3 regions of the Cryobacterium sp. TMT1-62 genome follow, and region 2 is predicted to be linked to each of the others. Evidence: predicted binding sites of a transcription regulator. Region 2 holds the regulator's gene; each other region holds the start of a gene.
The links. Region 2 encodes LexA, which represses DNA repair genes until DNA is damaged. Its sites were predicted from a motif close to TCGAACANNTGTTCGA; they were not measured.

Region 1 (6,927 bases), on a different contig from region 2:
ACAGCGGTGACCTCTCCGAGAGCGGATGCCGGCACGGCAGCCACGTTGCGGACCGGCGTCGGCAGCATGTCGCCGATCACGCTGCAGCCGGTGAGGCTGGCGGTCAGGACGCTGGCCGCAGCGATCAGCAGGGTCAGGGTTCCGGGGTGCGTGCGCGGCGGGATCATCGGTTAGCGGGTCGGCGCGCTCGGGGACGCGGGTGCATCCGTGGTGGTGGTCGCTGAGCCGAGGGCCCGCAGAGCCGGCTCGTGCAGCAGGCTGTTGGTGGCCAGAGCGCTGCCGTGCCAGGGGCCGGGCCGGCCGTCGGCGGAGGAGAACCGGCCACCGGCCTCCTGCACGATCGGGGCCAGGGCCGCGAGATCGTAGGGCTGCAGGTCGTGTTCCGCGACGATGTCGAGCAGACCCTCGGCGAGGAGCATGTACGACCACATGTCGCCGTAGGCGCGGGTGCGCCAGACCTGGCGGGACAGTGTGATCAGCTCGTCGAGGTGCCCGGTCTGGTCCCACTGCTGGATGCTGTTGTAGCTGAGCGAGGCGTCGGCGAGCTTGGCCACGCCGGACACGGCCAGGCGCACGGGGTCGGCGCCCGGCGTGCGCTCGTCGGTCATCCAGGCGCCGCCGCCGGTGCGCGCCCACCAACGCTTGCCGAGGGCTGGGGAGCTCGCCATCCCCACCACCGGATCGCCATCGACGGCGAGGGCGATCAGAGTGCCCCAGATCGGGATGCCGCGCAGGAAACCGGCTGTGCCGTCGATCGGATCGATGATCCATTGCCGCACGCTGGTGCCCTCGGTGCCGAATTCCTCACCGAGGATGCCGTCGGCCGGGCGCCGCTCGGCCAGGGCGGTCCGGATCGCGCGCTCCACGGCCTGGTCGGCATCCGTCACCGGGGTGCGGTCGGGTTTGGTCGTCACGACGAGGTCCATCGCGGTGAACCGGTCGCGCGAGATCGCGTCGGCCAGATCGGCGAGCTCGGTCGCGAGCTGGAGGTCGTCATCGAGGGAGTACTTCTGGGGCTGGGTCACAGACCAAGACTAGTAATTTTGGCGCGACTCTCCGGTTTGTACCGCGATTGGCGCCGAAGGTAATCGTGCTGTTAGTATCTAGAGTCGGTTCGGGTCACCCTGGGTCGGAGAGTAGAGAAACACGCACCTCTAGCTCAATTGGCAGAGCAACTGACTCTTAATCAGTGGGTTCCCGGTTCAAGTCCGGGGGGGTGCACCATCAGAAAAAGGCCAGGCTCGTTCCAAACGAGGCTTGGCCTTTTCTGTACCCGGTAGCCTGATATCCAGTCAACAGCACCTTCATCGTCAGGCGGAAAAAATCAGAGCTGCACGAGCCACCAAAGACAGACCCCACGCGGTGCGAATTTGGCACGACATCATCGTTAATTGGCTCCTGGCTACACCGCTGATCGTCAATGGAGCGCATCGGTCTCGGCTGCTCCACCTCGCCGGAATGAACGTCAGAAGTTCCAGAGTGCTGAAGGGGGTCACCTTTGGCTCCAGAATGGTCGTTCTAAAACCCGGCGCGTTCGTGAATGAGGGCTGCTACTTCGACGGAAATGAGCGTGTGGTCATTGGGCGCGCGGCTGTGGCCCAGGGCGTCCGCTTCGTCACAAGTACGCATGAGATCGGACCCAGCGAGTTCCGAGTCGGCCCACTGGTAACCAAGCCGATCCATGTCGGCGACGGCGCGTGGATCGGTGCTTTCGCCACAATCCTGCCCGGTGTCACGATCGGCAACGGGGCAATCGTGGCTGCCGGCAGTGTAGTGACCAAGGACGTCGAGCCCAACACCGTCCATGGTGGCGTGCCGGCTCGTCTGATCAGGTCGCTGGAGGGCTAGCCGACCGGAAGAGGGTGGAGTGGCCGCGCAGGCCTCGAACATGACTTCTAGAAACTTCCATAGATAAGTGACAGACTCTCAACTCTGTATGTCATGTTTGCTAGTTTCGAAACATGACAACCACCGCGGATGACCTCAGGCAGGCAACGGATGCCGTCGCCCTCCTCGGTTCCGTTTTCGCCGAAAATAAGGCCCTCGCCGATGCTGAGGTGCTGGCCGGTCAGAGGCCGATCGCGGCTGCTCGCCGCCTCCTCGACACCCGTTCGGCGCGGATGGCGGCGACCATCGCCCGGCGTTCGCGGCTGGAACCGGGCCACTCCGGTCTGGCCGCGCAGCAGGGGTTCCTCTCGCCTCAGGCGTTGATCCAGAAGGTGACCGGCTCGACGAAGAACGACGCGTTCAAGCTCGTCGCGGTCGGCTCGATGATGGCCTCAACTCTGAACGCGGACCACGTCTTCAAACTCGCGAGACGAATGCGCGACCGCCTCGACGAAGCCGGCATTGCCGCTCGGGAGAAGCAGGCCTACGACGACCGGTTCCTGAAGGTGTACCGGCTGGGAAACGGCAAGGTGCGCCTGAATGGGCTCTTCGCTCCCGAAGACGGCGAATTCGTGCTCTCCGTCTTCGATTCGGTCACCGACCCTCGCCGCGGAGGCGTGCGTTTCGTCGACAAGGAGAAGGCGGCGTGGGCGAAACGCCTGCAGGATGACTCGCGCAGCACGGATCAGATCGCCGCGGATGCCTTCGTGCAGCTGCTGAAGATCGCCGGTGAGGCCGACCAGGGGCGGGTGTTCGGTGGCCGCCGCCCGTCGGTTTGAGTGATCGTGGCCGGAACGGCCCTCGAAACGGGTCAGGCGGGTCAGGCAGGGCAGATCGAGGGAAACCCGGTCCCGATCTCGCAGGACACCATCGACCGGCTCCTCTGCGACACCGGAACCCGCGGCATCCAGTTCAGTGAATCCGGCGACATCATCAACGTCGGCCGCGACGAACGCCTCTTCACCGAAGCCCAGCGGGCCGCAATGGGCGTTCGCGACGGCGGATGCCGCTGGGTCGACTGCGACAAATCACCAGCCTGGAGCGAGGCCCACCACATTAACGAATGGGTGAAAGACAACGGCTACACCGACCCCGCCGACGGGGTACTGCTCTGCCACCCGCACCACCTGCTGTTGCATAATCAGCACTGGAGCATCATCCGCACCGGTAACGACTACTGGCTCCGGCCGCCGGTCGGAGTCGACCCCGAACAAACCCTGATCGCACTCCCGAGCAAACGGGCGCAACCGTAATCCAGCTGCTGGGCGGTGGGCCTCGACAGGCTCGACCACCGCCAGGTAGCAAGCCGGGGCTACTCTGGCTCCGACGCGGGACACATCGGGGCCACCAACCGAGGCACTGACGAGGCACTCGGCGTAAGGAGAACCGATGCTGTCGAGCTACCTGATCGCCGAGGCCTACGCACGTGTCCGGAGCATCGTGCATGTCGTGCTCGTGGATGCCGACGAAGAGCTGCTGACCTTCCGGCCCGACCCGGAGGCGAACAGCATCGCGTGGTTGATCTGGCACCTGACCCGGGTGCAGGATGACCACCTGGCCGAGCTGATGAACGAGGACCAGCTCTGGGACAGCGCCGGCTGGGCCGACAGGTTCGCGTTTCCCTTCGCGCGGGCGGCCACCGGCTACGGCCAAACCGCCGAGGAGGTTGGGCAGGTGCGCGCCGGCGCATCCGTTCTGGCCGGCTATCTCGACGCGGTGCACGCCCGCACCATCGCCTGGCTGCCCACTCTCACCACGGCAGATTTCTCCCGGGTCGTCGACACCCGCTGGACCCCGCCGGTCACACTCGCGGTGCGCCTGGTCAGCGTGCTCTCCGACGACCTGCAGCACGCCGGCCAGGCCGCCTGCGTGCGCGGCCTGGCGGAGCGCGCCGGCCGCTGAGAGAGCCACGCCGGGAGTGCTCACCGCGCGGCCGTGACTGCACGTGCGCGCTACAGCCGCTTCCAGACGTATTCGTTCTCTGGCCGCCCCGGCGTGCCGTAGCGCGGCGACCGCTCGAGCGAGCCGGTGTCGGCCAGATGCTCAAGGTAGCGCCGGGCGGTCACCCGAGAAATGCCGAGCTGCTCCATCACCTCGCTGGAGGAGACCGGAACGGTTTGCAGCTTCAGGAACTCGATCACCGCGCCCAGGGTGCCCTCGGACAGACCCTTCGGCCGCGGCAGCTCGGTGGGCGTGCGCAGGCTCGCGAACGCCAGGTCCACGTCGGTCTGGCTGGTCATCGCGGACAGGCCGCCCAGCTGAAGCCGAAAGTCCCGATACTGCACCAGCTTCTGCGCGAAGGTCGAATAGGTGAACGGCTTGATCAGGTATTGAACAATGCCGGCCGCCACGGCGCCGCGCACGATGTGCAGTTCGCGCACCGCCGTGATGGCGATGATGTCCGTGGTCAGGCCGGCCGCGCGCATCCGTCGGCTCACGTCGAGGCCGTGCAGGTCGGGCAGGGTCATATCCATCAGCACCAGATCGATGGGCTGCCCCGCGGTGACGGCCGTAGCCAGGGCGCGCAGGGCGGAATGGCCGTCGCCGACGGTGCCCGCGTGCACGAAACCGGTCAAACGCCCGAGGTAGGCGGCGTGCGCCTCGGCCGCAATGGCTTCGTCTTCGACGACGAGCACCCGGATGTCCCGGTCAGTCATGCGATCCGCCCATCGTCGCCGCGAGGTCGGGTTCGATGCCCGCAGCGGGCTCCTCCGGCTGCCGGGGGAGGGTGACCGTGAACACGGCCCCCTCGCGGCGGGTGATGCTGAGGCTGCCGCCGAGCCGGTTGACCGTCTGCCGCACCAACGCCAGTCCGAGGCCGCGGCCGAAACTGCCGGGCTCCTTGGTGCTGTAACCGCGGCGGAGGATGTCGGTCACGGCGTCCGGGTCGACGCCGGGCCCGGTGTCGGCCACCTCGATCGCCACCGACGAGGGCGTGGAGCCGACCGAGAGGTGCACCCGGCGGGGTGCCTCGCCGCCGGCGGCCGCGTCGAGTGCGTTATCGACCAGGTTGCCCACGACCGTGACCAGGTCCTGCGCCGTCAGGCCGGAATCGGCGAGGGTTCCGGCCGCCTCAACCGTGAGCAGCACGCCCAGCTCGCTGGCTTGGGCGAACTTGCCCATCAGCAGGGCGCTGAGCACCGGTTCGTCCACCGAGTCGAGCATGTCATCGGTGAGTTGCTGGCTGAGCTCCAGGTCTTTGGTGGCGAAATCGAGGGCCTCGGCGCCGCGCCCGAGTTCCATCAGGGACACGATGGTGTGAAGCCGGTTGGCGTGCTCATGGGTCTGGGCGTGCAGGGCATCCGAGAGGGTGCGCATCGACCGGAGCTCGCTGCCCATTGATTGCAGGTCGGTGTGGTCGCGGATGGTCGCAACCCAGCCCATCGGCGCGGGTTTGGTGCGGCCGCTGCCCGGTTTCAGTGCCGGCAGCTGGCTGACGACCAGCACGCGCGTGTCGGTGACGTGGATCTCGTCGGTGGCGGGGCGGCCGCTCTTCAGTAGCTCGGCGAGCGCCGGGGGAAGGTCGAGATGGTCAAGGCTCTGCGTGGCGGCGGAGGATGCTCGGCCCTCAGTCGGTGAGCGCGGCGGCAGGCCCAGCAGCCGGGCAGCCTGATCGTTGTAGAGCACGACCTCGCCCGTGAGAGTCACGAGTACGAGACCCTCCCGCACCGAATGCAGCACCGAGTCGTAGTAGACGAAGAGCTGGGCGAGCTGCTCCGGTCCCCAGCCGAGCGTGACCCGGCTCAGATAGCGACCGAGCAGCCAGGCGGCGAGGGTGCCCGTGGCTAGCAGCATCAGGGCCACCCCCAGCACGGCCGGCAGCCGCGCGCTCAGCGCGATGGAGAGGTTGCTCGTCTTCACCCCCGCAGCCACCAGGCCCTGAACGGCTCCCTGCTCGTCGGTGATCGGAACGACGGCCCGCACCGAGGGTCCGAGCGTGCCCGTGGTCACCTCGGTGAACGGTTCCCCGGCCAGGGCGGGCGTGACGGTACCGATGTAGGGGCGGCCGATCTCCAACTCGGTCGGGTGGGTCCAGCGGGTGCGGTCGGGCGCCATGATCGTGATGAAGTCGAGGGTGGCGTCGGCGGTGACCCGCTCGGCGTACGGCTGGAGCACCGCGCTGGGATCGGCCGAGCGGCTGGCATCCAGTACGAGCGGGTTGTCGGCGATGGCGCTGGCGACGGACAGCATCCGTTCCTCGGCGGCGACGAAACCACGGTCGCGGGCGTCCACGAAGGCCGCGGTGCCCGCGAACACGGTTATCGCCATGATGACCAGGGCGTTCGCCAGGAACAGGCGGCGCGCAATGCTCCAGCCTTGCCCCATCGCATCCTTCTTCCATTTGCGCGACCGTGACCAATATGACCGCAACAGTGACGCGGGCGCCTCGGTCGTCCAGTCTGAAACACACCACGGATGGTCCGGGCGCACCAGCGCTTCACCCCAGCCTAGTTACTAGACAAAGGAGTCTTTTATGGCATCACTGCCTCGCGCTCGCGCTGCACAGCCCGCGAAGAAGTTTGACAAGTCCCACTACCTGTACATGGCGGTCATCGTCGCGGTGATCCTCGGCGTCATCGTCGGCCTGCTCTTCGGCGGCACAGGCGGATTCGCCGTCTCGCTCAAACCGCTCGGGGACATCTTCATCGCCCTGATCAAGATGATGATCTCGCCGATCATCTTCTGCACGATCATCCTCGGCATCGGTTCCATCGCGAAGGCCGCCACGGTCGGCAAGATCGGCGGACTGGCCCTCGGCTACTTCCTGACCATGTCCACCTTCGCCCTGGCGATCGGCCTCGTCGTGGGCAACGTGATCAAGCCCGGCTCAGGGCTCGATCTCACCGCGACCACCTTCGTGCCGCCGGAAGCCGCCGAATCGGACTTCTTCCTCGGCATCATCCCGACCACACTGTTCTCCGCACTGACCGCCGGCAACATCCTGCAGACCCTGCTGGTGGCCCTCATCGCCGGCTTCGCGCTGCAGAAGATGGGAGCCGCCGGCAAGCCGATCCTCGAGGGCATCGCGCACGTGCAGGC
Region 2 (6,927 bases):
GCGGCACGACGGCGTCACCGTAGCGGGAGATGCCGGATTTGTCCCCGAGAGCCTGCTTGATCGCCTGGCCGAGCAAGATGCCGACGTCCTCGACCGTGTGGTGCACATCGATCTCGATATCGCCGCGGGCGCGCACGGTGAGGTCGGTCAACGAGTGTTTCGCGAAGGCCGTGAGCAGGTGATCGAAGAACGGGACCGACGTCTGGATGTCCGACTCACCGGTGCCATCGAGATTGAGCGACAGGTCGATGCTCGACTCGCTGGTCTCGCGCTGCAGGTGGGCGAAACGGGGCGAGGTGGTCGCGAAAGAGAAGCTCATACGACTAGTTTATTGGCCCGCGCCGTTCACGGCCGCCCAAGCGCCTCGAGGGCGTCGAGGAACGCCGTGGTCTCGGCCTCGGTGCCGGCGCTGACCCGCAGGTGGCCCGGGATGCCGACGTCGCGCACAAGGATGCCTTCCGCCAGCAGCGCCTCGAAGGTGGCCCGAGGGTCCTCAACGCCGCCGAACAGCACGAAGTTGCTCGCACTGCGCAGCGGAGTGTAGCCAAGCCGGGCCAGTTCGCTCACGATGCGGTCCCGCTGCCCGCGGATGTCGTCGACCATGGCAAGCATCGCGGGCGTGTGGACGAGCGCGGCGACCGCGGCAGCCTGGGTGAGCGCGGACAGGTGGTAGGGCAGACGAACCAGGCGGAGGGCATCCGTCACGGCGGGATCGGCGGCCAGATAGCCGACGCGCACACCGGCGAAGGCGAACGCCTTGCTCATGGTGCGGGACACCAGCAGGCGCTCCCGGCCGGGAAGCAGGCTCAGGGCGGTTGGCGCGTCATCCGTCCCGAACTCGGCGTACGCCTCGTCGACGACAACGATGCCGTCGCTCGCATCGTAGACGGCCGCGATCGTTTCCAGGGACAGGGGCGTGCCGGTGGGGTTGTTCGGCGAGCAGAGGAAGACGAGGTCAGGGGCAACCCGGTCGACCCACTCGAGCGCCGTGGCCGGGGAGAGTTCGAACTTTGCGTCACGACCGCCCGCGATCCAGCGGGTGCCGGTGCCGGAGGCCAGCAGAGGGTACATGGAGTAGGTCGGCGCGAAGCCGAGCACGGACCGACCCGGGCCGCCGAAGGCCTGCAGCACCTGCTGAAGAACCTCGTTGGAACCGTTGGCGGCCCAGATGTTCTTTCGGGTGAGGCCGTGACCGAGATAACGGGCGAGGGAATCCCGCAGCTCGGTGAACTCCCGATCGGGGTATCGGTTCACGGTCGTGACCGCCACGGCCAACGCCGCCACGATGTCCTGCGCCACCTCAGCCGGGATGCCGTGGGTGTTCTCGTTCACGTTGAGAGCCACCGGCACGTGCAACTGCGGCGCCCCATAGGGAGTGAGTCCGCGCAGATTATCGCGAAGGGGCAGATCGTTGAGACTGGTCACTCCCCCAATATTACCGGGGTGAGACCGGCGGGGGCTCGCCGCGGGTAGTTCACAGGTCGTTCGGAAGCGCCAGCCGCTGACCGGGCTGCACGCTGTCGGACGGCAGCTGATTGAGGCTCACAATCTCGGCGATCACCTCGCGCGGATCGGACGTGGGCGCGATTGTCTCGGCAAGTTGCCAGAGCGACTGCCCCGACTTGATGGTGACGTAGTCGAAGGCCGAGGCCACGTGAGCGACGGTCGAGTTCTCGGCGGCGGCGATGCCTCCGTTGAGGGCGACGGCCAGGGCCACGGCCACGAGCGGAAAGGCAGCCAGGGACGTGAAAACGACGCGACCGCGCCGGGTGAGTCGGAGCCGGGTGCGTCCGGTCGCGATGGGGGCGCCTCGTTCAAGTGCAGTGCTCATGTGATACCTCCTGTGAGAAGACGCATCCGACTCTCGGCCGGGAGAGCCGGATGCGAACTTATGTTCCGAATGTATATTCGATTATTCGAACAATCAAGCCTTATTCGGTAGTTTCTGAAATATTTATTCCGACCCACTCGAATACATGTTTGTTTAATGAGCTCAACGCGGATACAGTTTCGATTGTTGATTGACACTCAATCAGGCACCCCCGACATTCGCGTGAATCGGCGGCATTCGCTGCTTGCTGCCAGCGCATCAATCAAAACGAGGAGCGACGAACGTGGCACAGAACACCAGCGGTCCCCGCGACAAGGGCGGCACCAGACGGCGCAAGAGCCTCAGCGAGAAGCAGCTCGCCATCCTCGACGTCATCCAGCGCTCGGTCAGCCAACGCGGCTATCCGCCGAGCATGCGCGAGATCGGCGACGCCGTCGGCCTGTCGTCACTGTCGAGCGTCACCCACCAGCTCAACCAGCTGGAACTGAGCGGTTACCTCCGCCGAGACCCGAACCGTCCCCGAGCACTGGAGGTGCTCATCGAGATTCCGCAGTCGCCCGAAGACACGACGGCCGGAGCCTCGGAAAGTTTCCACACCGGAGTGCAGGTCGGCGACGCCGCCATGGTTCCGCTCGTCGGTCGCATCGCCGCCGGCATCCCGATCACCGCCGAACAGCAGATCGACGAGATTTTCCCGCTACCCCGCCAGCTGGTGGGCAAGGGCGATCTGTTCATGCTCAAGGTGTCGGGCGAATCGATGATCGACGCCGCCATAATGGACGGAGACTGGGTCGTCGTGCGGCAGCAGAAGACCGCCGAAAACGGTGAAATCGTTGCAGCCATGCTCGACAACGAGGCAACCGTCAAGGTCTTCCGCCAGCGCGACGGGCACACCTGGCTACTGCCCCGCAACACCAACTTCGAACCCATCGTCGGCGATCACGCCGAGATTCTGGGGAAGGTTGTGGCAGTGCTGCGGTCGGTTTAGGGCATCAGCACTCAAGCACATCAGCATTTCAGGCGGACTCTTGGTCTCGACGGTTTCGACCAGCGTCGTGGAGACGCGCGAGTGTTGAGTCACCATGGTTATTTCGGTCGGGTCTTGTGAGCCGGGTCTTGTGGGCCGGGCACGAACACTGTTCTTGGTGTCGTGCCCGGCTTTTGTGTGGGTGGAGGCGGGGTCAGGAGGAGACGGAGGAGGTCAGGCGGGCGCGGAGGATGCGGGTGGCGGCGAGCATGTTGTGCAGGGACTGGACGGTTTCGGTGTAGCCGCGGGTTTTGAGGCCGCAGTCGGGGTTCACCCAGAGCCGGGTGGCCGGGATGGCCGCCGCGGCGCGCTCGAGCAGGTCGGTGAGTTCAGACACGCTCGGCACACGCGGCGAGTGGATGTCCCACACTCCCGGGCCGATACCGTGGTCGAAGCCCTGGGACCGGATATCGCCCACCACCTCCATGCGAGAGCGTGCCGCCTCGATGCTGGTCACATCGGCGTCCAGGTTGCGGATCGCGTCGATGACCACCCCGAACTCCGAGTAGCAGAGGTGGGTGTGGATCTGGGTGGCCGCGGCCGCACCGGCCGTCGCCAGGCGGAAGGACCCCACCGACCAGTCGAGGTATTCCGCCTGGTCCTTCTGCTTCAACGGCAGCAGCTCCCGCAGCGCGGGCTCGTCGACCTGGACGATCTGAATGCCGGCCGACTCCAGGTCGGCGATCTCGTCCCGGAGGGCCAGGGCCACCTGCCTGGCCGTCTCGCCCAGCGGCTGGTCGTCGCGCACGAACGACCACGCGAGGATCGTGACCGGACCGGTGAGCATCCCCTTGACGGGCTTGGGCGTCAGCCCCTGCGTGAACGCCGACCACTCGACCGTGATGGGCCGCGGCCGGGACACGTCACCCCAGAGGATCGACGGGCGCACGCACCGGCTGCCATAGGACTGCACCCAGCCGTTCTCGGTGACCGCGAAGCCGTCCAGGTTCTCGGCGAAGTACTGCACCATGTCGTTGCGTTCCGGCTCCCCGTGCACGATCACGTCGAGGCCGATGTCTTCCTGCAGCGAGACGACCCGGCGGATTTCGGCGCGCATCAGGTCCCGGTAGTCCGCGGTGCTCAGCACCCCCCGTACCAGCTGCGCCCTGGCCCGACGGATGTCCCCGGTCTGCGGGAAGGATCCGATCGTGGTCGTCGGCAGGAACGGCAGCCCGAGGGCCATCTCCTGGGCTGCCACTCGGGCTGCGTAGGCGCCCCGGGTGAAGTCGCCCGGAGCGAGCGCGTCGGCGCGCACCCGAACGGCGCCATCGTGGACTCCGGGAGCCACCCCCCGCGCGTCGAGGGCCGCGGAGGCCGCAGAGAGGTCGATCTCGATGGCACGGCGACCCAGACTGAGGCCGCGGGCGAGTGTGGCAACCTGCGCGACCTTCTGATCCGCAAAGGCCAGCCAGGTCTTCAGGTCGTCGTCCAGCGCCGATTCGTCGTCGACGTCGTGGGGAACGTGCAGCAGCGAGGTTGAGGTGGAAACCGAGATCCGCGGCGAGAGGCGGACCAGGCCGGCCGCCGTGTCGAAGGCGGCGGCCAGGTCGCCGCGCCAGATATTGTGGCCGTCAATGACGCCGGCCACGAGAGTGGTCGTGTTTAGTCCGGGGGTCTCCGCCGGCACGCTTCCCCGCACGAGGTCAAGCCCGATGGCTTCCACCGGGGTGATGGCAAGAACGGGTAGGGCGTCGTCGAGGCTGCCGTACGGCGCGGCGACAAACAGGGCGGGACGCTCGGCGAGGGCGCCGAGGGTGTTGTAGGCGAAGCGGAGGCCGGCGAGGGCATCCGTTCTCGGGATGTCGATGCTCTCGCTGACCAGGGCAGGCTCGTCGAGCTGCACCCATTCGGCTCCAGCGGCGCGCAGCCGCTGCAGGAGGGCGGCGTAGACCGGCACAAGGTCGTCGAGGCGGTCAAGCGGACTGAATCCGGCCGGGGCCTCGTCGCTGGGCTTGCTCAGCAGCAGGAAGGTGACCGGGCCGACGATGACGGGCCGGGTCAGGAATCCGGCCGCCTTCGCCTCCTCGAACTCGCGCACCAGGCGGGTGCCGGCGAGGGTGAACTCGGTCTCGGGGCCGATCTCCGGCACCAGGTAGTGGTAGTTGGTGTCGAACCATTTGGTCATCTCCAGCGGCGGATTCTCCCCTTCGCCGCGGGCGAGGGTGAAGTAGCCGGCCAGGTCGAGGTGGCCGTCCGCGCCCCGCAGATGCGCGAACCGGGCGGGGACGGCGCCCACCGTGCACAGGGCATCCAACATCTGGTCGTAGTAGGAGAAGGATTCCGGGATGGACGAGTCGTCCCGGCCGAGTCCCAGCTGCACGAGGCGCTGCCTGGTGCTCTGGCGCAGGGCGGCCGCGGTCGCTTCAAGCTCGTCGGCGCTGACCGATCCGGCCCAGAACGCTTCGACGGCCTTCTTCAGTTGGCGGCGCGGCCCGATGCGCGGGTAGCCCAGGATGGTGCCGGCGGGAAAGGCGGGAAAGGCGGAAGAATGGATCATGAGTTCTCCTTGACGGGGTGAGGGGCAGGCAGTGCGGAAGCAGGCAGGGTGGGGGTGAGCAGACCGCAGCCGTCGAGCACGGCGAGCACGGTCTCGTGCTGGTTGAAGGCGTAGAGGTGCAGCCCGGGGGCACCGCCGGCGATGAGTTCCCGGGCCAGTTCGGTGGCCTGGCGGATGCCGATCTCACGCTGGCCTTCCTTCGTCGGCTCCACCTCGAGCGCGATCGCCAGCTCGGACGGCAGTTCCTCGCCGGACAACTCGAGGATGCGGCGCAGGCGGGCCGGGCTCGTGACCGGCATGATCCCGGGCAGGATCGGGAATTCGACCCCGGCGGCACGGGCTCGCAGGATGAAGCTGAGGTAGTGGTCGGCGTGAAAGAAGAGTTGCGTGATCGCCAGGTTGGCGCCGGCGGCCTGCTTGGCCAGGAGCGCGTCGATGTCCTGAGTGGCCGACCGGGAGCGCGGGTGGCCGTTCGGGAAGGCGGCCACGGCGATGCGTACCTTCTCCCGTTCCCGCTTGATCGTGCGGGCGGCAGGGAGTCCCGGGATCACGGCCTCGCGGTACGGCACCCGCTCGGCCTGCACCCGGTGGATCAGCTGCACCAGTTCCGCGGCGCTGCCCAGGTCGCCGAGGAAGGCCTCACCCTCCCGAATGCCTTCCGGCGGGTCGCCACGCAGGGCCAGGAAGCTCCGCACCCCGGCGTCCAGAAACTCCCGGATCAGCTGGCTCGATTCCGCGTTGGACGAGCCCACGCAGGTGAGGTGGGCCAGCGGGTCCACGGTGGTGGTGCGCAGGATGTGGGTGAGCACGTCCAGGGAGGAGCGCCGGGAGGAGCCGTTCGCACCGTAGGTGACCGAGATGAATTCCGGGCCGGCCGCGGCCAGCCGCTCGATAGTGGCGTGCAGCACGGAGGTGGCAGCATCCGATGTGGGCGGATACAACTCGAATGAGAACGGGATTTTCCGGCATGCAGGATCCGAGGTGTGGGGCATTGCTCCTCATTCGACAGTTGCCAGTGTCAGTCACCGGGGGCCGGGCGACCGCGGACCGCCCGGTAAGCCAGGCGGGCGTTCGCGGGCGGGTGCCGGGCTCGGCTGTCGCTCCATGCCGCCGGTCAGGAGACCGGCGGCAACGATTGAGAAGATCCTAACAAGCACGCCCGGTGCCCGGCAGGTCTGTGACCGAATATGTCATCAGCTGGCGCCGGAGCGGCTCAGGCAGGCCGGAGGAGTGCGGACATCGGCAAGCGAAGGCCTGCCGAGGTACGCGGAGCGAAGCCGGCGGGTCAGCCGGTGACGGCCGGCGGCACGGCGAACGGCTCGAACAGCGCCCGAATCTCATCAGTCACCAGAGCCGTAACCCGGGTGCCGGTCTCGGCGTACTCGGTGGACAGCACCGTGCCCTGATCGTGCAGCACCGCGATCAGGTCGCCCCGCTCGTAGGGGATGAGCAACTCGAGCCTGATCGACGGCCGCGGCAGCAGGTCCGAGATGGTCGCGAGCAGTTCCTCGATGCCCTCGCCGGTGCGGGCCGAGACGAAAATGCCCTTCGGCCAGAGTCCGCGCAGCACGA
Region 3 (6,927 bases), on a different contig from region 2:
AATTGCGGACTGCTCAATCAATCCAGCGACGGAACGATCGAGGTCTCGGTGACCCAGCCCAACGACGTGCTGCTGTCGCAGCTGAAGAACGATGCCATCAGCTCCAGCCAGATCGTTCCCACGTATGGCACGCCGCCCGCCGTCGAGGGCTATTTTTCGGCTGCCGGCGGCATTGGTGTGGCTCAGGTCTTCACCTCCACCTACTGGATCACGGTGGGCTCGAGCGAGTTCGTCGAGCCGGGCGACGCCGAGTCACTCGTTTCCGCGGCGATCGCGAACCTGCAGTAACACGCCCGGGCGGACCGCGCGGCGGAACCCACCTGAACCTGCCCGAACCTGCCGAATTCGGCCTTTCCGGTCGAGTTCGGATGGTGTGCCGGGCGGGCTCGACCGCATCCGTCGAACTCGATGCGGAACATCGCCTGCCCGGATGCTGATAACCTAGTGTTTTCCCTGGCCCCCATAGCTCAGGGGATAGAGCACTGCCCTCCGGAGGCAGGGGCGGCAGTTCGAATCTGCCTGGGGGCACAACTGTCAGAGTCCGTGCGAACACTCGGGTCGCGGGCTAATCGGCGACACGATCTCAAGGTTTTGTCACGCCGTTTGCCCACACTGGCCCACAGCTCCTCGCCGCCGACTCTGATGCCTTGCCGCTCGCCTACGCCCGGATGCGTGACCCGGTAGGTGTGCGGCATGAAGCCCTCGCCGACGAGGCTCGGCGTCGCTATGCCGTGGTCGCACCGGTCACCCGCGCCACCGACAGGTCAGCGATGACCATTGAGCCACACCGGGACGGGACCGCCGCCATCCGATGGGTACGCCGATCAGCTGAGGAGCGCGACGGGATCACGTGGACGTCGGCGCCCGCGGCGGTCGGTCGGGTCTGGGAGCACGTCGTCGGAGCCCCACCGCAACGACTCGAGACCGCGGTACTTACAGACGATGGCCGGGGACGGCTGCCACCAAGACCTTCCCCCCGTTCGAATCCGGAAGCAGCGTGGTTGCCGTGCCCCGGCCCCTCCGGAATCGCGTGCAACGCGGAGAATACCGCTACCGCCTCTGAAGCTGCGGGCCCGGTGGTGGACCGATTCGACGGAGATTCTGGTCTGAAACCACATTTTTGGGTTTCCTGGGGCAGTTTCGGGCAGAATCTCCGTCGAATTCGTTCGGGAGAGAGTTGCTGCTCAGCCAGTGACGAGAAGACACGGGAGTCCCGGAACGCTCGCTCGGGAACCACGGACCGCTCCCTGAGAAGTCGCGGAACCCACGCTCATCCCGCGTCGCGGTCGATCGCCTGTGCCGGTTTGGGAGCAACTGCCCCGCCCCTTGACCCGCCCCTGCCCGCGACGCGGGTCGAGCCCGTCGAGACCCGGTTAGGAACCCACTCGAGGTTCCCGCGACGCGGATCGAGCCCGTCGAGACCAAGCGCTACAGCGCTGCCCTCTTGCTCGGCAACGCCACCAGCGTCTGCTTGGGGTCTACCTCGATCGGTGGCCTAAGCCAGTACTGCGTTCCGGTGCGGCTGATCGTCCAGTGCTGGTTGTGCAGCAGCAGATGGTGGGGATGGCAGAGGAGTACCCCGTCGGCAAGGTCCGTACATCCGTTGTTTTTGAGCCACTCGTTGATGTGATGCGCTTCTGCCCACGCTGGCGGTTTCTCACAGTCGATCCAGAGGCATCCGCCGTCGCGTACTGCCATTGCGGCGCGCTGTTTCTCGGTGAAGAGTCGTTCGTCGCGGCCGACGTTGATGATCTGGCCGTTGTCGTCGACTTTGATGCCGCGGGTGCCGGTGTCGCAGAGCAGCCGGTCGATGGTTTCCTGCGAGATGGGGACCGGGTTGCCCTCGAGCTGCCCATGAGCGGCCCCTTCGGCGGGTTCGACGGGTTCGACGGGTTCGACGGGTTCGACGGGTTCGACGGGTTCGACGGGCCCAGATTCGCCCGTTTCAGTCTGGACGGTCGTCGGCGCCGGCCCGGTCTGGCCCGGCTGCCCGGTCTCACCGGTCTGACCGGCCTGGCCACCTTTCAGCGCCTTCTCGGTCACGATCACGCGCACCGAGGGTCGGCGTCCGCCGAAGACCCGGCCCGGGTCGGCCTCGCCGGCGATTTTGAGCAGCTGCACGAGGGAGTCCGCGGCGATCTGTTCGGTCGTGCGGAGGTCGTCTTGCATCTTCTTTGCCCAGGCTGCCCGCTCTGCGTCCACGAATCGCACCCCGCCGCGGCGCGGGCCCGTGATCGAGTCGAAGGTGGAGAGCACGAACTCGCCGTCTTCGGGCGCGAACAGCCCGCTGAGTCGTACGGTGCCGTTGCCCAGCCGGTAGACCCGCAGGTAGCGGTCGTCGTGGGCCTGCTTCTCGCGGGCGGCAATGCCGGCCTCATCGAGCCGGTCGCGCATCCGTCTCGCCTGCTTGAACACCTGATCGGCATTCAGCGACGACACCTCCGCCAGGAGCGCTTCCAGCGCCACCGCGAGCTTCTCGGCGGTGACCGAGGCATCGATTTGGCCGAGCCCCGCGCGGATCGACTCGGCCGCGTCAACCGAGAGCGTGCCGGCGGTGACGGCCCGGGCGATCGGCGCCTGCCACGGCACCTTCGCCTCGACCTCGGCGACCTCGGCGGCATCCGCGTCGGGCGTCGAGAGCGCCGCCTCGACGAGCCTGTCGGCCGCCTCGGCATCGGCCATCATGGTGCCGACTGCGACCAGCTTGTAGGCGTCGCCCTTGGACGAGCCGGTCGAGTTCTGAATCAGGGCCTCCGGCGAGAGGTACCCCTGCTGCGCCGCCAAACCCGAGTGCCCGAGCTCCGGTCGGGAACGTTCGGCGATGGTCGCCGCCATCCAGGCAGCATAGGTATCGACGAGACGGCGGATCGAAGCGATTCGCTTCTGACCGGCCAACACCTCGGCATCAGGAAGGGCCGAGAAGTCAGCGCATGACGAGCCCAGCAGGGCCACGGCATCGGCCGCCTGCCTGAGGTCTTCCGCGAGGTCGGTCATGTTACGAGGATACCTCATTACGAACACATAGTCGAGTGTTTCTCAGATAATTGAGGATTTTTGAGGATTGAGTTTCGAAGTCCTGTCTGTCAATCTTGGGAGCATCGCTTCGGGTCTCGCCCAGCTCGACCACCGGGTCGAAAGCCCTCTGAGGCTGGGCGGCCGCACCGTTGCCCCCGGGAACAGGCGGGCCTACCATGTGTCGCAGCCCCACTTCGGGGACCGAGCGTCGTTGCCGTGCCTCGGCGGGTTGCCGCACACAGGTCTCGGGCATTGCTCCGGATGTCCGCGTCCTGCACATCACAGGACGGGACTGACCATGAGCAAGTATCTATTTGGAGCGAACTACGTGGGCGAGGGCATCAGGGGCCTCATGCGCGAAGGCGGCACCGGCCGTCGGGAGGCGCTGGTCGCAGCCCTCAAATCGGTGGGTGGGTCGGTCGAGAGTTTCTACTACGCCTTCGGGGAGACCGGCGTTCTGGGGGTCATCGAGGTTCCGGAGCCGTTCGACGCCGCCAAGAAAACGCCGGCGTATCGGGCTCCCGGCCAGTAGGTCTGCAGCGGTGTTCTTCCGCTCTAGCGGCGCATCCATGGGCACTCGGATGCGGTGACGCCCCGAGCCGGATGGCTACCGGCTGACACCTACTCCACCCAGTTGCCCGGAACGACGACGACCAGTCTGCAGCGCGGACATCGGTGACAGGACTCGAGCCCCTGAGCGGTGTCTACACCGTCGGGGGTCATTTCGGCCCCGCACGCCGGACACACCGGGCCGTCACCGTCGAAAGCGAACTCTTCCATTACTCCAGTCTGCGGCATCCGTGCGGGCCGGTGCCGCGGCAACCGTCTCGCGCGCAACGGGCGCAGCGGCGCAGTTCCGGCGCGACGCCGATTGGCGGCGACGCGGACGGGGAATCGGCACGCGACGCGGAAAGGGAAGCAGTGCGGGGAACGAACGGGCACTGTGCGATGCTGGCCGAATCGACGATTGGGGGCTCTCAGTGGTGCGTGACCACGGCTCCGAAGACGCGTACTCGCTGGTCCAGCGCGATCCGGCCTACCTCGCGGCGGTTCGGGTCGCTTACTCGGCAGAGACGAACGTGCTCAACGCCCTGTGGTAGGCGACTCACCCCGCCGAGGCGGCACCGGATGGCTCACCGTCCCCGGCAAACCAGCTGCGCGACCTCCAGAAGCGCGTCTTCTCGGCGAACGGCGACTCCGTCGGCGATCCGAAGGCCACCGCCGCACTGCGGGAGCTGCAGGCCACGATGGCCGCCGACCGTGCCGCGATCGCCGCCGCGATCCGTGCGGCCGAATTCGAGGTCAACACCCAGCCGCCCCGCTCCCCCGGTGAGTCGACGGCACCGAGGAAGACTGGTCCCCGGACGATGCACGGGGGGACGTCCGAGGGTTCGCTTCAACCGTTTTTCGAGGAGGTACTCGACGAGACTGCGCTGCCCGCCGGGGGACGCGACGGCAACGCCCTCCTGGTTCTCAGCATCCTTGTCGCACTGGGTGTCGGTTTCGTCGTCGGCACTCAAACGAATGCCTCGCTCGTCACCGCATCGCCTTCTGCGGATCCCGTGAACGCGGAGGACACCTGCGGCCAAGTGAGTGACGTTGTGACGCTGATGCACAATGCGTACGGCTCGCTGCTCGCAGAGCCCTCAACCCAGCAGGAGTTCGAGGGAGCCGCACGGCTCGTTGCGCGACTGAGCGCCCGCGTGGACACCGTGCCCGGCTCTGCGGTGGCGGACCAGGTGGAGGCCCTGAAGGGCCTGCTGCCGTCGTCGGCCAGCGAGCAAATCGATCCGCTGTCGACAGAGTGGGGGCAGGCTCTGGCCCGTGTCAGCGCGGCCTGCAGCGCTGCCGGGTTCGACATCAGCGCGGCCTGCAGCGCTGCCGGGTTCGACATCAGCGTGGACGCCTGGATTGGCGGCTGACGGCACCGGCCCGGTCGGGAGCGCGATTTCTCGGATGCATGGACCTTCGGTTCGATGACCTGGATTTTCCGTCTTGGCCGCCCGCTCCGCGCGATCAAGCGGTGCGCTCTACGCCCGCCAGAATCGCGGTGCCGAGCTCGGCCGGCCTGGTGAACTGGAGCCAGTGCCTGGTGGCAGGTCCACGTACTCGACGTCGTGCAGGCAGGTCAGCTCCGCCACGAACGAATACCCGGCGGCGATCCACTCGGTGAGCAGCGCGGACGGGATCTCGCAGGAGCGGTGCGGAGGCATGGGCTGCCGCGGGTCATCCGGTGCGCCCGCAGCACCAACCTCGGAGATTTTCGCGACACGCCGCTCATGGCCCCCGAACCGGCGTTTCCCGAAAATCTCCGCGATTACGTGACGACGGATGCCTGTCAGCGAGCCCTCGTTCCACGAGCGCTCGCACGGCGAATCCTTCCTCCACCTCGTCGCGACACGGTCCCGCTACCCGGGCTTGTGGATCCTCGACGAGCCGGAGTCGGCCCTCTCCTCCACCGGTTCTCTCGCCCTGATCCGCCACCAGCAGGACATCCTGGACGCGGGCGGATCCCAGGTCATCCTCTTGACGCACTCCCCGATCCTGGCGTCGCTCCCGGGCGCCGCCATCTACGAGGTCGGGCCCTGGGGTTACCGCCCGTGCGCCTGGGAAGACCTTGACCTGGTGCGCGACTGGCGCTCCTTCCTGGAGGCCCCGGAGCGCTACCTGCGGCACCTGTTCTGACCCGGGGCAACCGATGACCACCGGCCGCGACCGGCACCCGATCTCACCAACGGCCGGGCCTCAGTTCTGCAGGAACGTGGTGACGTACGCCACCGTGTCGGCCGGGCTGACCCCCAGCTCCCGCAGCCGTTCGACATAGGTCTTTGCCGCGCCGAGCGCCTGCTGTTCGACCGAGTCCGGTGCGGCCTTGACGAAGGAACCGGCCCTGCCGCGGGTCTCGATGAACCCCCCCGCCTCGAGTTCCTTGTAGGCACGCGCTACGGTGTTTGGCGCGAGCACCAGGTCAGCGGCGAGCCTGCGCACCGTGGGCAGGCGTGTTCCCGCGACCATGGCCCCGCTCCGGATGTGCGCAATGACCTGCACGCGCAGCTGGTCGAACGGCGGAGTCGCCGAGCGCGGGTCGATGCGGAGAATCACTGCGGGCCGACCGGGCGCGAACCGGCATCCGCGTGGAGGGTTCGCCGAAAGTGACGCCGTGACGAGGTGAGAACGGATGCCGCGGCACCCGCTCCCAGCACGACCAGCCCGAACAGGTTGAACGCCTCCACGGAGGCTACGCCGCCACCGATTCCCGGTCGCACCGCCATCGCGATCTCCTGAACGCCGAAGAAGACACCAAAAGCACCGAGGAGGAACGCGGCGGCGACCAGATCCAGGATCGCGGCCGAGCGCATCGCATCGTCCCAGGCCAGCTCCTGCTCCGACGCCATGGTCTGGGGACGCGCGACGACGATGCGACCGCCGATTTCGAAGGCCGCGAGCACCGCCACAGCCAGCCCGGCCACGACGACCGCCACGCTGAAGGACTGCGGGAAGACGGAGAGCTGCAGCTTCCAAAAAACAGGCAGCAGTACCAGCACACCGACGACCGCCAGGTTGAGGAATACGGTGCCACGAACGCCGACGCGTTCCCACCGCGGAACGTAATCGGCCAAGCGGGTGCGCCGCCCATGGGCAACCCGCTCACCCTCACCGGTCCTCGCCACCTCGCCGGCCACGGCTGCGATCGCGCCACCCAGCACCCCGACGATCACGAAACCGCCAAGCAGGAACACGGTGGCCGAACCACTGCGGTCCGCCCCGATGAAGTACACGAGGAAAATCGAGACGATCACGCCGAGGAATCCGCCGCCGGAGAAGCCCCGCACTCTCCGCACCTGGGCCGCCAAGACCATCGGATGCGAGGCGTGCGGCAGGCCGAGCCCGGCGACCGTTGACGCGTGGGCG

Region 1: a site for LexA is predicted at 1,883-1,898, ahead of E3T34_RS00625 (DUF222 domain-containing protein). Genes of this name have one in related genera too.
Region 3: a site for LexA is predicted at 3,014-3,029, ahead of E3T34_RS13135 (DUF222 domain-containing protein). Genes of this name have one in related genera too.

The regions. Positions count from the first base shown of each region.
Region 1 covers NZ_SOGZ01000002.1:111,766-118,692, reverse strand. The annotation lists gene E3T34_RS00645 (septum formation family protein) at 1-167, opposite strand, end outside; gene E3T34_RS00640 (inositol monophosphatase family protein) at 171-1,025, opposite strand; tRNA gene E3T34_RS00635 (tRNA-Lys) at 1,149-1,224, shown strand; partial or broken gene E3T34_RS16830 (DapH/DapD/GlmU-related protein) at 1,684-1,833, shown strand; gene E3T34_RS00625 (DUF222 domain-containing protein) at 1,962-2,666, shown strand; gene E3T34_RS00620 (hypothetical protein) at 2,673-3,140, shown strand; gene E3T34_RS00615 (DinB family protein) at 3,277-3,789, shown strand; gene E3T34_RS00610 (response regulator) at 3,840-4,544, opposite strand; gene E3T34_RS00605 (sensor histidine kinase) at 4,537-6,213, opposite strand; gene E3T34_RS00600 (cation:dicarboxylate symporter family transporter) at 6,362-6,927, shown strand, end outside.
Region 2 covers NZ_SOGZ01000015.1:30,232-37,158, forward strand. The annotation lists gene hisB (imidazoleglycerol-phosphate dehydratase HisB) at 1-319, opposite strand, end outside; gene E3T34_RS03490 (histidinol-phosphate transaminase) at 346-1,425, opposite strand; gene E3T34_RS03495 (LysM peptidoglycan-binding domain-containing protein) at 1,475-1,831, opposite strand; gene lexA (transcriptional repressor LexA) at 2,115-2,819, shown strand; gene metE (5-methyltetrahydropteroyltriglutamate--homocysteine S-methyltransferase) at 3,013-5,355, opposite strand; gene E3T34_RS03510 (methylenetetrahydrofolate reductase) at 5,352-6,347, opposite strand; gene hflX (GTPase HflX) at 6,641-6,927, opposite strand, start outside.
Region 3 covers NZ_SOGZ01000045.1:37,687-44,613, forward strand. The annotation lists gene E3T34_RS13125 (iron ABC transporter ATP-binding protein) at 1-288, shown strand, start outside; tRNA gene E3T34_RS13130 (tRNA-Arg) at 457-528, shown strand; gene E3T34_RS13135 (DUF222 domain-containing protein) at 1,429-2,994, opposite strand; gene E3T34_RS13140 (GYD domain-containing protein) at 3,314-3,547, shown strand; gene E3T34_RS13145 (hypothetical protein) at 4,263-4,937, shown strand; gene E3T34_RS13150 (hypothetical protein) at 5,347-5,700, shown strand; gene E3T34_RS13155 (GntR family transcriptional regulator) at 5,761-6,117, opposite strand; gene E3T34_RS13160 (hypothetical protein) at 6,114-6,927, opposite strand, start outside.